2 regions of the Paenibacillus sp. NPDC093718 genome follow, and region 1 is predicted to be linked to the other one. Evidence: riboswitches for the same ligand, from Rfam matches in the RefSeq annotation. Region 1 holds a riboswitch; the other holds the start of a gene.
The links. A riboswitch is a leader RNA that binds a small molecule or an ion and turns the genes downstream of it on or off. The one in region 1 is predicted to bind cyclic di-AMP.
Positions count from the first base shown of each region.

Region 2: it holds a riboswitch for cyclic di-AMP, as region 1 does, so the genes downstream of both, ACQKPA_RS00905 (C40 family peptidase) here and ACQKPA_RS32150 (G5 domain-containing protein) in region 1, are expected to answer to the same signal.

Region 1 is NZ_JBNNUS010000020.1:44,804-52,081, reverse strand. It holds gene ACQKPA_RS32160 (HD domain-containing protein) at 1-504, shown strand, start outside; gene ACQKPA_RS32155 (TatD family hydrolase) at 603-1,367, shown strand; cyclic di-AMP (ydaO/yuaA leader) riboswitch at 1,573-1,787, shown strand; gene ACQKPA_RS32150 (G5 domain-containing protein) at 2,059-3,246, shown strand; gene rnmV (ribonuclease M5) at 3,432-3,983, shown strand; gene rsmA (16S rRNA (adenine(1518)-N(6)/adenine(1519)-N(6))-dimethyltransferase RsmA) at 3,980-4,864, shown strand; gene yabG (sporulation peptidase YabG) at 4,977-5,879, shown strand; gene veg (biofilm formation stimulator Veg) at 6,169-6,444, shown strand; gene ACQKPA_RS32125 (small, acid-soluble spore protein, alpha/beta type) at 6,680-6,862, shown strand; gene ispE (4-(cytidine 5'-diphospho)-2-C-methyl-D-erythritol kinase) at 7,041-7,278, shown strand, end outside.
Region 2 is NZ_JBNNUS010000001.1:180,847-188,124, forward strand. It holds gene ACQKPA_RS00890 (AraC family transcriptional regulator) at 1-664, shown strand, start outside; gene ACQKPA_RS00895 (2Fe-2S iron-sulfur cluster-binding protein) at 761-1,150, opposite strand; gene ACQKPA_RS00900 (stalk domain-containing protein) at 1,381-2,649, shown strand; gene ACQKPA_RS00905 (C40 family peptidase) at 2,879-3,355, opposite strand; cyclic di-AMP (ydaO/yuaA leader) riboswitch at 3,359-3,489, opposite strand; gene ACQKPA_RS00910 (hypothetical protein) at 3,750-4,277, shown strand; gene ACQKPA_RS00915 (ROK family protein) at 4,672-5,625, opposite strand; gene ACQKPA_RS00920 (copper homeostasis protein CutC) at 5,661-6,347, opposite strand; gene ACQKPA_RS00925 (leucyl aminopeptidase family protein) at 6,377-7,278, opposite strand, start outside.

The sequences.
Region 1 (7,278 bases):
ATGATCGATCCGCTTCCTGCGTTGTTTTCGGGGGATATCGGGGTGAATCAATATCTGCGCCTTGATGAAGCTCTGATCCAAACGGCCTTTCTGCAATGGACGGAAGAGGAAGATCCGCTTCTTAGCGAATTATGCGGCCGTTTCATGCACCGAAAGCTCTACAAATATGTAGAAATCGACAACATCGATCTGGAGACCATCGACGGGATACGCCACGCATTCAATGCCGTGGGACTGCATCCGGAATATGACCTGGAGATTGATTTTCCAACGGATCTTCCTTATGATAAGGTTCATTCCGATATGCCGCTTAACGAGAAGCAAATCCTGCTTCTGGATCGGCATGATGAGCTGAAGGAAATCTCGGAGGTATCCGATATTGTACGCTCGATCAGCGGCATTCATAAAGGACGGTACCATCTTTATTATCCGGAGGAGAAGGTAAGTCCGCTGCTGGCTCAAATGCCGGAGAAGATAGCCAGTGTTTTCAAACAACAACATTAACCTAGATGGAATACAGAAACGCTTGGTTTACCTGCAAATTTACCCAGCTAATGGAAGATATACGACACAGAAACGACAGGAAGGAGAGTGTGGATTTTATGTTATTCGACACGCACACTCATATGGATGCTGCCCAATTCGACGAAGACCGGGAAGAGGCAATCCAGCGGGCGCTCGAAGCCGGCGTGACCCGGATGATTAATATTGGATTTAACCGGGAGACGATTCCGACTACGATGAAGCTGGCAGAAACCTATAATTTTATATATGCAGCGGTGGGCTGGCATCCTGTAGACGCCATTAGCATGGAGGATCAGGACCTGGATTGGATCGCCTCTTTGTGCAGTCATGAGAAAGTGGTGGCTATAGGAGAGATCGGTTTGGACTATTATTGGGATACGTCTCCGAAAGAAGTTCAGCACCGAGTGCTTCGGCGTCAGATCGGACTGGCCCGGGAATTGAACATGCCGATTGTCATTCATAATCGGGATGCGCATGAAGATATCGTGAGAATTTTGCGCGAGGAAAAAGCCTCCGAGGTGGGCGGTGTCATGCATTCTTTCTCCGGAAGCTGGGAAACGGCCAAAATGTGTCTCGATATGGGATTCCATATTTCGTTTGGCGGGCCGATTACCTTCAAAAATGCAAAGCAGCCCAAAGAGGTTTTGGCGCAGGTTCCGCTTGATCGATTATTGATCGAAACTGACTCCCCTTACCTGACACCTCATCCCTTCCGCGGGAAACGAAATGAGACCGCATATGTAAAATTAGTGGCGGAGGCGGCAGCCGAAATTAGAGGGTTGTCCTATGAGGAATTGGCCCAAATTACCACCCAAAATGCGCTGGAACGATTTGGTATTTAGCGAAAACGAGAGCAAAAGCGATGAAAAAGGGAGCATTTTCGATTAATTAAAGTTTTTTAATCAGAAAAGGCGTTGATATTACAATATTTTAACCTTTTACATGAGAAAATGTGGTTGAATGTTGCTTTACAACCTGCATACAAACAGGATATCATCTTTTCAGTGATAAGAAGCTGCGATGTGCAGATCGCGGCCGAATATTTCATGAACCGTCTCGCTTAATCTCTGAAATTCTGGAGAACGGGGGAACCGATACCGCCGTGCATACTGGTCTGAATGCGCGCAGCTGTATTTGATTTCTTTTTCGGGTCTTTGGGGTGAATTTGAAGGATCTCGCCATGAGCGGGTATCCGGATCTAGGGCGTCTCTCTTACGTCCGAACCCGACAGCTAACTCCGTAAGCGAAATAAGAGGGGAATTCTCGTGCATACCATTTCCATGATTCTAATCATCAGGAAGCCACGTTAGAGCCTCTAGTACTCTTTCAATGGCTTTCTTTTATTTTTGAATAATGGAGAGGGGATCATCATACTCTTGGTAAACAAGGGGTGGTGGTACATGGACGGAAAGACGGGAATTGACGCAGGGTGTAGATAGATAGCAGGGCGCCTTGTGAGAAAAATTGCTATAGTCACGTCAAATGCATTCATGCGTTTACCTAGACGGCGGGACTATGAAGGAGGATGGAATAGTGGGCATTTTTCAACCTGAAGAAACCCATGAATCACAATCATCCAGCATGTCTTACGCATTGAGATGGAAGCATGACAATTTGCGTCAACTGATGTTGCTCGGTGCCATGGGTGCCGTTACGGTATCACTTCTCATATCGTTGGTCGTACATGATCAGGCAGGCAAGGAGGTTCAGCTTGTCGTCGATGGTCGTGTCACCACAGTTGAAACACGTGGATCATTGCTGCAGGAATTGCTGGATGAGCAAGCGATCACGTTGAGTCCTCAGGATCAGATTTCGATGCCTTTAAACGGCGCGATCCAGGATGGAGACCGGATCATCATTGACCGGGCAATTCCAGTCAAAGTTACAGTAGGCAGCACAACCAAAACCATATTTACATCCCAGGATACGGTTGATCATGTACTTAAAGAGGCTGGTATTACGATCCAGGGTGAAGATATAGTACAACCGGCACAGAACACGAAGCTGACCAGCAATATGAATATCGATGTCGTTCGCGTCACGAAGCAAAAAGTTAAGGAGACGGAAGATCGGGATTTCCGTGTGATCAAAACAGCCGACCCATCGCTTGAGAGAGGCGATAACCGCGTTATTCAGCGGGGCGAGCCTGGTCTCATGGTGAACCATTATGAGAAGGTCTACCACAATGGCAAGCTGGTTTCCAAGACGAAGGTCTCCCAAGAAATTGAACGCAGAACGAAGGATAAAATCATTGCCGTTGGCACGAAAAAAGTGGAGAAGCCTGTCATCGTTCAGGCGGCAGCCACCGATGTAAAGGCTACACCGGCTAAATTGTCCGGTACGAAAAAAGTAACGACCGCCAAGGCTGTCGAGAACAACGTGGTTTCTCGGGCAGGCGTTGATTTTAAATACAGCAAGGTATTGAACAACGTGTCGATGACGGCGTATTCCGCTGAGCAGCAGGGTATCGGTACACGCACTGCATCCGGCACACGCGTTACAGAAGGGCGCACCATCGCCGTTGATCCTAACATCATCCCGATCGGCTGGTGGGTCTATATCGAAGGCATTGGCTTCCGTCGTGCAGAAGATACGGGCGGTGCCATCAAAGGCAACAAAATCGATGTTTATTATGATTCACTGAAATCGGCCATAAATTTCGGCCGGAAGAGCGGCCGCACCGTTTACGTGATCGGTCCGGTTAAACCTGAATTGAACTAGACGCATGAATTCCAATTTACAATACCATTCTAATGCTATACTATTTAGCTTATAATATATAATGATGAAGAAGAGGGAATATTTCCTCTTCTTTTGTTTTGTTAAGAACGGAGTATATAGGGCTAAGATGGTGGAACCTAGAGGTTGTACAAGCCTGTTTTCTTGGGAAGGAAGAGAACAAACGCATGATTAAAGAAGTGATTGTAGTGGAAGGCAGAGACGATACCGTTGCCATTAAACGGGCCGTAGAAGCGGATACGATCGAAACGGGCGGCTCAGCGATCAATAAACAAATCCTGAAACGCATAGCGCTTGCTCAGGAGCGCAGAGGCGTTATTATATTAACGGATCCTGACCATGCAGGGGAGCGGATCCGCAAAATTGTGGATCAGGGTGTCCCTGGCTGCAAGCATGCCTTTATTCCGGAAGCGGATGCTACCCGCAAAGGGGATATCGGCGTGGAGAATGCCTCGCCAGAAGCGATACGGCGTGCGCTGGAGCGGGTCCATACCTCCTTTGAGGGTGGAGAGAGCCTAATCAGTCTGGAGGACATGCTGGAGGCTGGATTATCAGCCCACCCGGAGGCGGCTGCAAGGCGTATGACGATGGGAAACCTGCTCGGGATCGGATATTGCAACAGCAAGCAATTCCATAAACGATTGGCCATGTTTCAAATATCGCGGGAAGAATTTCTGGCCGCGCTTGCACAGCTGGAAGAAGGGGGCGTAAGCCAATGAATCGGATCGAGGATATATCAACACCAAGACGGACGAAGGAGATCATCTCACGGCATGGATTCTCCTTCAAGAAGAGTCTGGGTCAAAACTTTCTCATCGATCAGAATATATTGTATAAAATCGTGGAGGCTGCAGGACTGGATGAAGATAAGGGAGCGCTTGAGATCGGGCCTGGGATCGGTGCGTTAACCGAGAAGCTGGCACAGACGGCAGGAACTGTCACCGCGGTCGAAATTGATCAGCGCCTGATTCCCATCCTGCGGGAGGTCCTGGAGCCCTATGAGAATGTGAAGGTGCATCATGGGGATGTCCTGAAGGTGGATCTTCACGAACTGTTCCGTCAGGATTTTGCGGGCGTATCGAAGGTAAGTGTGGTTGCGAATCTGCCGTATTATGTGACGACGCCGATTCTCATGAAGCTGCTGGAGGAGAAGCTGCCGCTGGAGAATATCGTGGTGATGATTCAGAAAGAAGTGGCAGAGCGGATGGCGGCGGCACCGGGAAGCAAGGATTACGGCAGCCTTAGCATTGCCGTTCAATATTACAGTGAGCCTAAGCTGGTCTGTATTGTGCCGCATACGGTGTTTATCCCGCAGCCGAATGTCGCTTCGGCAGTTATTCGCTTGGCGGTCCGGGAACAGCCTCCTGTCAGCGTAGAAAACGAAGGCTTCTTCTTCGAGGTGGTCCAGGCCTCTTTCGCCCAGCGGAGGAAGACGATTGCCAATAATCTGAAGAGCCGGTTCTTTCCGGGAGAAGGCCGTGAACGGCTGGAGCAGCTGCTGCAGGAGGCGGGCATCGAGCCTTCACGGCGCGGTGAGACCCTTAGTATTGAGGAGTATGCCCGGCTTAGCAACATATTGTACAACGCGGATATTCGTTAATACGGCCATTAGAGCGTCCATAGACCCGCGGAAGGTCTCGACCCGATAAATTGATGTTTCCAAGAACCAATAGTCACAGTGGCCCATACCATAGGGTAGGGGTGATGTTGTGATGAACTTGGGAGACTTGGTCGTTCGTAAATCCTACGGCGGCGATGTAACGTTCCGGGTAGAAGGCATGCGGCAAAATAACAATATCGTCATCAAAGGGACGGAATTCCGGTTACTGGCCGATGCTCCCGTTGATGATCTGGTCACGGTCCCGCATCCCACCTTAAGCGAACGAACAAAGCAGGCACAGATCAAAGCCAATGAGTCGCTGGACCGCCTGCAGAAGCACAGACAGGAGCAGAGCGAGCGTCAACTGGCCAGCCTGCGCAATATCGAAGGCGGCCAGCTTGCGGATAAAGGATATTTTGACGTGCCGGGCAAAGTGCTGCATTTGGATGGGGATCCCCAATACCTGAAGAAGAGTTTGACCTTGTACAATCAGCTTCGGGTCCCAGCGGAAGGCCATTATATCAATGAGTCGGGGATGGCCGATTCATTATATCGTCTTCTTCCGCGGGTAAGACCTGATATCGTGGTAATTACGGGTCATGATGGAGTTCTGAAGAGACGACAGCCATACGATTTATATAGCCTGGACAGCTATAAGAATTCACACAACTTTGTCACGGCCATTCAGGTGGCACGTCAATATGAGCGGAATCTGGATTCCCTAGTCATTGTGGCCGGGGCGTGCCAATCGCATTTTGAAGCGCTGCTGCAGGCGGGAGCCAATTTTGCCAGCTCGCCGGGGCGAATCCTCATTCATGCGCTGGATCCCGTCTACGTCGCCGCCAAGGCAGCCTATACGTCGGTCAGGGATACCGTGAACATTCATGATGTTGTACATCATACGATCAGCGGCAGCCAGGGCGTGGGCGGAATCGAGACGAGAGGCAGCTACCGGATCGGTCTGCCCAAGCTGCAGGATTTGTCCACATTGAAGGTTACGCCTTCGGTGAGTTAGGCACATTCTGTGTTCTGAAAGAGGCTTATCGGCCGTTGAAGAAAGACCCGAGCAGAACCCCACAAGCTGGGGTTCTTTATTTTTTGTTTCAATTCTTTAAGAAAGTTGTCAAAAAAAATACATAAAGCTTGTCAATTTAGCACATATTAAAGCAAATGCACACGAGAAATACAGGGTCAAAAAAAATACGTTGACAATATATTTTTGATGCTGATATAATTAATGTTTTTGAATTGACAAATGACTGAATCTTTTGTATAATGGACAAGGAAAGAGGTGGTCGTCGACAATGGCTAAAAACGCGCTGTTGGAAATCAAACGCAGTCTCGATGCCCATTTAGGGCAAAAAATTACGCTTCGGGCTAACGGTGGCCGTCGGAAGACCGTCGAGCGTACTGGTGTTTTGGAAGAAACGTACCCTTCTGTTTTCATTGTGAAGCTGGATCAAGACCAGCAAACTTTTAAACGTGTGTCCTACAGTTATGCCGATATTCTGACCGAAACCGTGGAAATCATGGTAACCGGTGATGACAACGAGATGCGAATCACCTATATCAAGTCATAACGATATGTCATGAGAGAGCAGTCTCCACTTACAGGGAGGCTGTTTTTTGTTGCCATCGAACCGGGGAGAATGACAAGCGGAAGTTGAACACATACTAAGGCTGCGCGAGGCCTTCTTTATCCGTTCCATATGCGGTGATGGAGGTTAAGTTTGCAGGGGGGGCGTAAAAGGCCACTGCATCGCGCCGGATGCTGTTCATGCCATACTCAATACATTTTCCAAGGAGGCGGGATTGATGAGCAGGAGAAGACGAAGCATTATGTCCGATCAATTGAAGACCGAATTGGCTAAGGAATTGGGATTCTACGATACCGTGGAAAAAGAAGGCTGGGGAGGCATTAAGGCCAAGGATGCCGGCAACATGGTAAAACGGGCGATTGAGCTCGCGGAGCGGGCAGCCCGCAAATCCGATCTGTAAGAGAAAGACCATAACGCGGCAGGGGCTTCCGGTTAAGCGGAAGCCCCTGTTTGTTTACCTACATCAAACGGTCCCATGACTTCAAAGCCTGAGTTTGTTAATATAGAGGCATTAGATGTTTTTCCTCGAATATGTTAAGTTCAAGCATATGGGAAAAGCTAAGGATAGGTGAACGTTCTTGAAAATATACGAAAAAGCACCGGCCAAAATCAACTTGATGCTGGATGTACTTCATAAACGTCCTGACGGCTTTCATGAGGTAGAGATGGTCATGACGATGATCGACCTCGCCGATCGGCTCGAAATGTCCGAACAGAAGCGGGACACCATCATCATCACCTCGCAGGCAGGGTACATACCGCTGGACGAGAAGAATTTGGCCTTTCAGGCAGCAAGACTAATTAAAGAGCGCTACG
Region 2 (7,278 bases), on a different contig from region 1:
CCACAAAGGCGATGTCGCGATTTATAACCCCGGCATTCCTCACGAGGAGAGATCCATCACGGACGGACCTTTCAAGGTGATCTACTGCGGCGTGGATTCGCTTCACATCGAAGGGGTTCCCCAGGGGATGCTGCTCCCGGCCTACGTGGAGCCTGTCATATCCTGCGAGAAATACGCTTATAAGGTGGAGAGCTATCTTTCCGAGATCCTCCGTGAATGCGATTCGCAGGTGCTGGGATATGAAACGCTGAGCACCAACCTGCTGATGTCATTGATTACCGTAATCTATCGCATTGTGGACGTTAAACACCAATTCGAGTCCTTGAAAGGCAAGAATGAAATCGCGCTGCGGACCAAACACTTTATCGACACCAACTATACCCAGAGCATCAGTCTCAAGGACATTGCCGATACGATGTATGTCAGTCAGCATTATTTATCCCATCTGTTCAAAAAAGAAGTCGGCGATTCCCCCTTCAATTACTTGATATCCCGCCGGATTGAAGAGGCCAAGCGCCTGCTGGCGGATTCCGAAATGCCGGTACATGAGGTTGCTTCTCAAGTCGGTTACGGCAATGATAAGTACTTCTCCATGTTATTCAAAAAAATTACCGGTCAAACGCCGAGCTCGTTCCGGGAACAGAGCAGAATGGCCGTGGAGTGAAGGGATTTAAGTTTGTTTTCCTATCAACAAAGCAGGCAGCCGCGATCATACGGCTGCCTGCTTTTAAATATTTCTGTTATTTGTCCTTCTATGTCGTCAAAAGTATGGGGCATGCTTGATTTTGATGGGACCGACCGCTTCGATCTTGCTCTGGCATCCCAGACGATAGCCTTCTTCGATCTCTTCCGGATCCAGGCGGCGTTCTTCGGCCAGATTAGGTTCGGACAAATACTCGATTCCCTCCACTACCATACAGCGGCAGCGCGCACAAGTTCCTCTTTTGCAAAAAGAGTTCCAGTCCACATCATTCCGCTCGGCCAGATCAAGCACCGTCATGCCAAGAACAGGCGCCACGCTGCGGCGAACCTCGCGGCCTGCAAGCTCAATGATCGGATCCGGTACGGCTTCCATTATCTCTTCCGCTGCAGGGATCGAGGCTTTGTCTCCGCTATCCCTGCCCTTTTTCTTTTTCCAGAATTTAAACACGCGCGTTATCCCCCTATGCATGTCATCATCAGGTTATGTATCAAATCCTTCATTTATTATACTGGAAAGTTTAAAAAATCAACATGCTTACTCTTATCTATTCTATGACATTGACATCATGGAATTGGAACTCTATGAAAATTTTGCTATACTAGCGTATGCTAGAGCACTTTCCAAATTCTATAAAAATCATTCTATTATTTTATGATGTTGGAGGGAAAACAAAAAGCATGCTGCATAAACGAATAGGTAAAACAGCTGTCGCTGCCGTCCTTGCCTTATCCTTAACCACACCGCATATCAGCCAGGTACAGGCTGCGCCTGCCATTTCGGTAAAGCTGGATGACGTTGCGCTTACCTTCGATGCGGCTCCACGGGTAGACAAAGGGGTTACCTACGTCCCATTCCGGACGGTTGGAGAAGCACTGGGCATTCAAATCACGTGGAATAGCAAGACGCAAACCGTGAAGGCCATTGGCAGTGTGAAAGGCCAATCGACAGAAGTGTTACTTCAAGTTGGGAGCACGAGCGCAACCGTCAATGGAAAAAAAGTGAAGCTTGCAGCTCCGCCGATGGAGCGGGAAGGCCGTGTGCTGATCCCGCTCAGCTCGTTCAGCAGCCAATTCGGCGTTGATGTCGGCTGGAACCAGTCGACTCGTACAGTCTCCCTCGTATCGCCGCAGCGCGAAATGCATTTGAGAGCTTTCTATGCATTACAATCTTTCCAAGAACGGGATCTCGTGGGATCCATGAATTCTGTCGCCTTTGGCTGGAGCCGCATCGATCGCGAGGGTCAGTTCACGCTTCAAGGGGATGAGTACCGCCTTCCCGCTTCGGCTGGAGACGTTACGCCGCAATCGATTGTTGCCGATGCTGCGGACCAGGAGATTAAACCGTACCTTATGGTCTATGCCTTGGATGGAAACGGCGAATTAACCAAAGTCCTGAGCGACGGCAACCTCCGCCAAAAGTCCATTGAAGGCATCACAGCCGCGGTAGCGGAGAACGGATTCGGCGGCGTTGTGCTTGATTTTGAAGGGCTCGGATTTAAACTGGATGCCGTGAAGCAGCAGAAGCTGCTCAATGATTATGTCAAGCAATTGAAAGCGGCATTGCCGAATGACGTTGCCCTGTCTTTAGCGGTGCCGCCATTGAACAGCGCCTATAAAGGATATGATTACAAGACGCTGGCCTCCATCGCTGATGACCTGATTGTTATGGCTTATCAGTACAATCCGGTCGGAACCAAATCTCAGGTTCCCGAACCGAACAGCCTGGTAGACCAAGCGATCCAGTTGGCACTCCAAGCAGGCGTCCCGAAGCACAAGCTCCTGCTTGGCATCAGTTTAAGCAGCGAAACCGCCACTTCCGTGGACGATAAACTCGGCTTGGCCAAACGTTACGACCTGAAAGGTGCTGCTTTCTGGCGCCTAGGCTTGTTCCGTCTCTATGATAATGGAATGGAAGCTGCCGTGAATGCCTCTGTTGTTAAGGAGTAACCGAACACCCCCATGTGGGATGATAGACTTATAGTAAGAAAAACGTCTATCGACGTACTTTCACAGATGACAGACCGCAGTTAGTAGAAGTTTTTCTTGCGATATCAGGAAGTCACAAGCTTCGAAGTTTATACTTTCTGATATCTAAAAAAAGAAAGCCTGACAAGGTCATCCCTTTGTCAGGCTTTCTGATTATGTATGTCGTACCCTAAACGGCTGCGTAATCCAATTAGCTTGCGCTTCCTACCAGCTTTGCATAGTTTTCTTGACTCAAAACACGACGTGCCGTGACATAACGCGGCTCGTAATAGGAATCGCTAAGCTTGCTGATTCTGACTCCCTTGCTGCTGGAAGCATGCGCAAATTGTCCGTCACCAATGTAAACGCCTGCATGGGAAATTCCGCTGCCGCTCGTATTGAAGAATACCAAATCTCCAACCCGCAGATCTTCGCGATCCACATGTTCGCCCGCTTTAGCCTGGCTTTGGGAAGTGCGCGGAAGATCAATATCGAAATTTCTAAACATGTACAGTATAAATCCGGAGCAATCAAACCCGCTGGTGGTCGTTCCGCCCCATTTGTATGGAGTTCCTACCAATTGCTTCACTTGATACTGAAAATTCGGTTGTTGATCAGCAAATGCTGAAACGGCACCAGAAGAAAAAATAATTGCAGACCCTAGCAAAGTGATGACAAACTTCTTCAAAATATGTTCTCTCCTTCGATGCCTACGGAGTTAGCTAAGGGTTCGGTTGAAGGTTCCCTATACTCTCTATACAAGAGTAATTCACCCAAGACGGTTCCCCCGTTTTCACAAACGAAATTCGGCAAAATTCATTAACGTTTTGTAACCTTCTCTTAATATAGTATACAAGCAAGGATGCTGTCAATCATATCCTAAAAATCTATCGTTTTATGTTTGGAGCTGTCGTAAAGATGAAGAATTTTGGCCGGATATTGGTTAACCGTCTCACTCAGTCATGACAATTATGTAACTCTGTTTACCTTCTCGCGCTGCTTTTTTAAATAATCTAGCAACTTTTTACAACTCTATGCGTTTACACAATCAGAAATGAAATTAAAGAGGTGATCTATCACTTATGAGTCAAATTACGATGGCAGAAGCACTAGCTGTCCGGGCAGCAATTAACCGTCTCATCAATCAGTTGATGTCGGAACGCTTGAACAACAGCAGCACGATCATTGAAAAAGGGGAGACGGCGGAATACCCTACGCGCAGCGTGGATGCCATTACAGAAGAAATCGAAGCGGCCGCGGCGGATTATAGGAAGCTGGATTTGCTGATGGCAATCTCCAATACCACGCAGACTATTCCCTGGGACGGCTCCGACATTACGATCATGGAAGCGATCGAGCTGGCCAAACAAATACGCAGCGATATCGGACAGCTTGCCCATCTCGGCTCCCGCAAGAAGCTGGAGCGCCAGAGCAGCCGTGGCAGCGGAGACGGTGCCATAACGCTGTTCAACGTCGCCTTATATGATCCGGAGGCTTATCAGGCGCAAGCCCGCAAGAAGGAACGCGAAGTAACCAAGCTCTCTTCGCTGATTGAACATGCCAATCATACGTCCCTGATTACGTTTGACGCATCCAAGTACATGGAATAGCGAAAGCCGCCGGCTCCAAGCCTGCAGGTCACCCCACGTGCGGGTTTGGAGCCGGCGGTTTCCGCCGGCGGGCGGGAAAGTGCGAGCAACCGTTTATTGTTTGTCGGATACAAACAAACCTAACCAGGAACCAAAAAAATCGACTCCAGCACAAACGGATGACGGCTTACGGTTCACGCCTATCACTTGTTACATGTTACGGACTTATGACGCAAAAAAATGATCGCTCCGTTTCCCGCTCTCTATGAATAATTGGAAAGCCGCCCTCAGAAGGGCGGCTTTTGTCTAATTCTCTTTAGCTCGGTAACATGATACTACGTCGTCATTCCGAGCGCTCTCTGTCTAGTATCTATTCATCATTGATCCTATCCGTATCATTCTCTTTACGCCTATGCTACTGGAACAAAGCCGCAGCTCCAACCAGACCAACATCGTCCCGAAGTCCTGCCGGAACGATCTCGTACGTTCCTAAATAGGATGGCATGACCAGCTTATCCGTCATTTCCCGCAGCTGCGGGAACAACAGCTCACCTGCTCTGCTCACACCCCCGCCAATGACGATGCGATCGGGGTTAAAGCTGTGAATGACGTTAACCAATCCAAGCGCCATGTAATAAATAGCACGGTCGATGACCTCGACGGCTACAGGATCATGAAGACGTTTTGCCTCAAACACATGCTTGGCATTCACCCCCGAATCGGCTGCAGCCAGTTCTGTTATGACGCTCGGTTGGGAGAGCATCCGGCGGGAAGCCTCAAGACCGATGGCCGTTCCTGAAGCAAACACCTCCCAGCAGCCGTGGCTGCCGCAATTGCACTGCGGACCGCTGGGATCAATGATATGGTGTCCCAGTTCCCCAGCAAAGGAACTGCTGCCCAGGAACAGCTTCCCATCCAGCACGATGCCTGAACCGATACCGGTGCTTAGCGTCACGTACACCATGTTCGTCGCCCCTCTTCCAGCACCTCTTACATACTCTCCCCATGCGGCTGCATTAGCATCATTCAGCACCTGAACTTCCGTATGCAGCTCACGTTCCATCCATGCTTTGAGGGGAACATTCGTCCATTCCGGCAGATTCGTCCCATGAATGACAATGCCCTCCCGGCTGTTAACCGTTCCCGGCGAAGCCATGCCAACCCCTCGGAGCGATTGGCCGCCCGAGACGCTGCGAATCATATTCGTAATTCTCGTGACCACTTCCTCGGCCGTACGCGCGCCTGCCGTCTCCATTTGCTCCCGGTACAGCAGCTGTCCTTCGGAATCAAAGAGCGCTGCCGCGATCTTCGTACCCCCAAGGTCAACGCCAACCACAAATTCTTGCTGTTTATTCAATACGGTTTGCAATTTTTGTTCACCTGTTTCCGATAGGTTTGCTACTTCTATTGATGTAAGCTGTCAGCCAATGATCGCAGCTCAACCGGATCAATGGGCTTCAGCCCTGATCGGCCATACCGGACAGCGGAGCCGAAATGCACCTCGATCACGCCGGTCTGGTCGATAAATTCATGTATGATTTCCCACTTCAGGCCATTGCCTGCCAATATTTTAAGCTCGCTTCCTGCCGTATGTTCTACGAGCTCCCGAATTCTTGGGATGGCTTGCGGTGCAGGCTGCGGTCCTCCCGACGTAAGGACGCGGGTAACTGACGGGTATTTCTGCAATGTACGCAGCCCTTCGAACTGATCCTCCAATTCATCAAAAGCCCGGTGGAACGTGACCTGCATATCACCTGTCCATTCCAGCATTTTGACTAAGGAGACCTCGTCAATCTTTCCTTCCGGAGTCAGCATGCCGATTACTACGCCAGCTGCGCCTGCCTTGCGGATCGCCTTCACCTCCGCAATCATGGTAGCTATATCATGTTCGTTGTACACAAAGGATCTGCTATGAGGTCTGACCATGACATGAACAGGAATCTGAACGGCTTTCACAACCTCTTCAACGAGCCCGATTCCCGGCGTAAGCCCGCCTTCGGTGATCGCCGTGATCAATTCCAGACGGTCTGCGCCATTCTGCTCTGCTGTGATGGCATCATCCACGCATGTTGCGATAATTTCTAGCAGCATCATCGTCACTCCTTATTGAAGTTGATTCTTTATGCTTGGAGAAACTGCTTCTCCACATAATCCGCGAGCAATCTCGCGCCATATCCGGTAGCCCCCGCTGCGGAATGAGGGAAATCCCGTTTGTACTGGACCGTGCCCGCCATATCGATGTGCACCCATTCCATGGAATCCGCCACAAAATGACGGATAAACAGCGCAGCCGTTATAGCGCCAGCCAAAGTGGACGTACCGACATTTTTCAGATCGGCATAATCGCTTCTAAGCTCTGATTCGTACTCGTCCATCAGCGGCATAGGCCATACGCGCTCTCCATTACGCTCCCCGATCTCAACCAAATCGGCCGTAATCTGTGGATCGCCCCAGATGCCCGCAATCTCCAAGCCCAATGCGGCTCCGACATTACCGGTGAGGGTTGCGATATCAATCACTTTATCTGCGCCAAGATTCGCTGCATGCAGCAGCGCATCCGCAATGATCAATCTGCCCTCCCCATCCGTATTGGCGACCTGAACGCTTAGACCATTCGGATAATGAATAACGGAAGAAGGAAGCATCGCATCCGGTCCCGATAAATTATCCGCAACGGCGATCAGCGCCGTTACACGTACCGAAGCTTTTTGCGATACCAGAATATCCATGGCACCCACGACCGCTGCAGCGCCTCCCATATCCATACGAGCATCGCTGATGTCTCGGCCGATTTTAACGTTCATGCCGCCCATATCAAAGGTTACGCCTTTGCCGATGAGTACAATATGAGGGCTCTCCTTCTCGGAACCCACCCCATTATAGGTAATCTCAATCATGGCAGGCTCATATTTGCTGCCGGCACCAACGGCGATCAGACCGTTCATCCGCCGATCATGAAGCTCTTGTCCGCGATACACATGTAGCTGAACGGGTGCCTTCTTGAAACGGTCCTCAACAACCG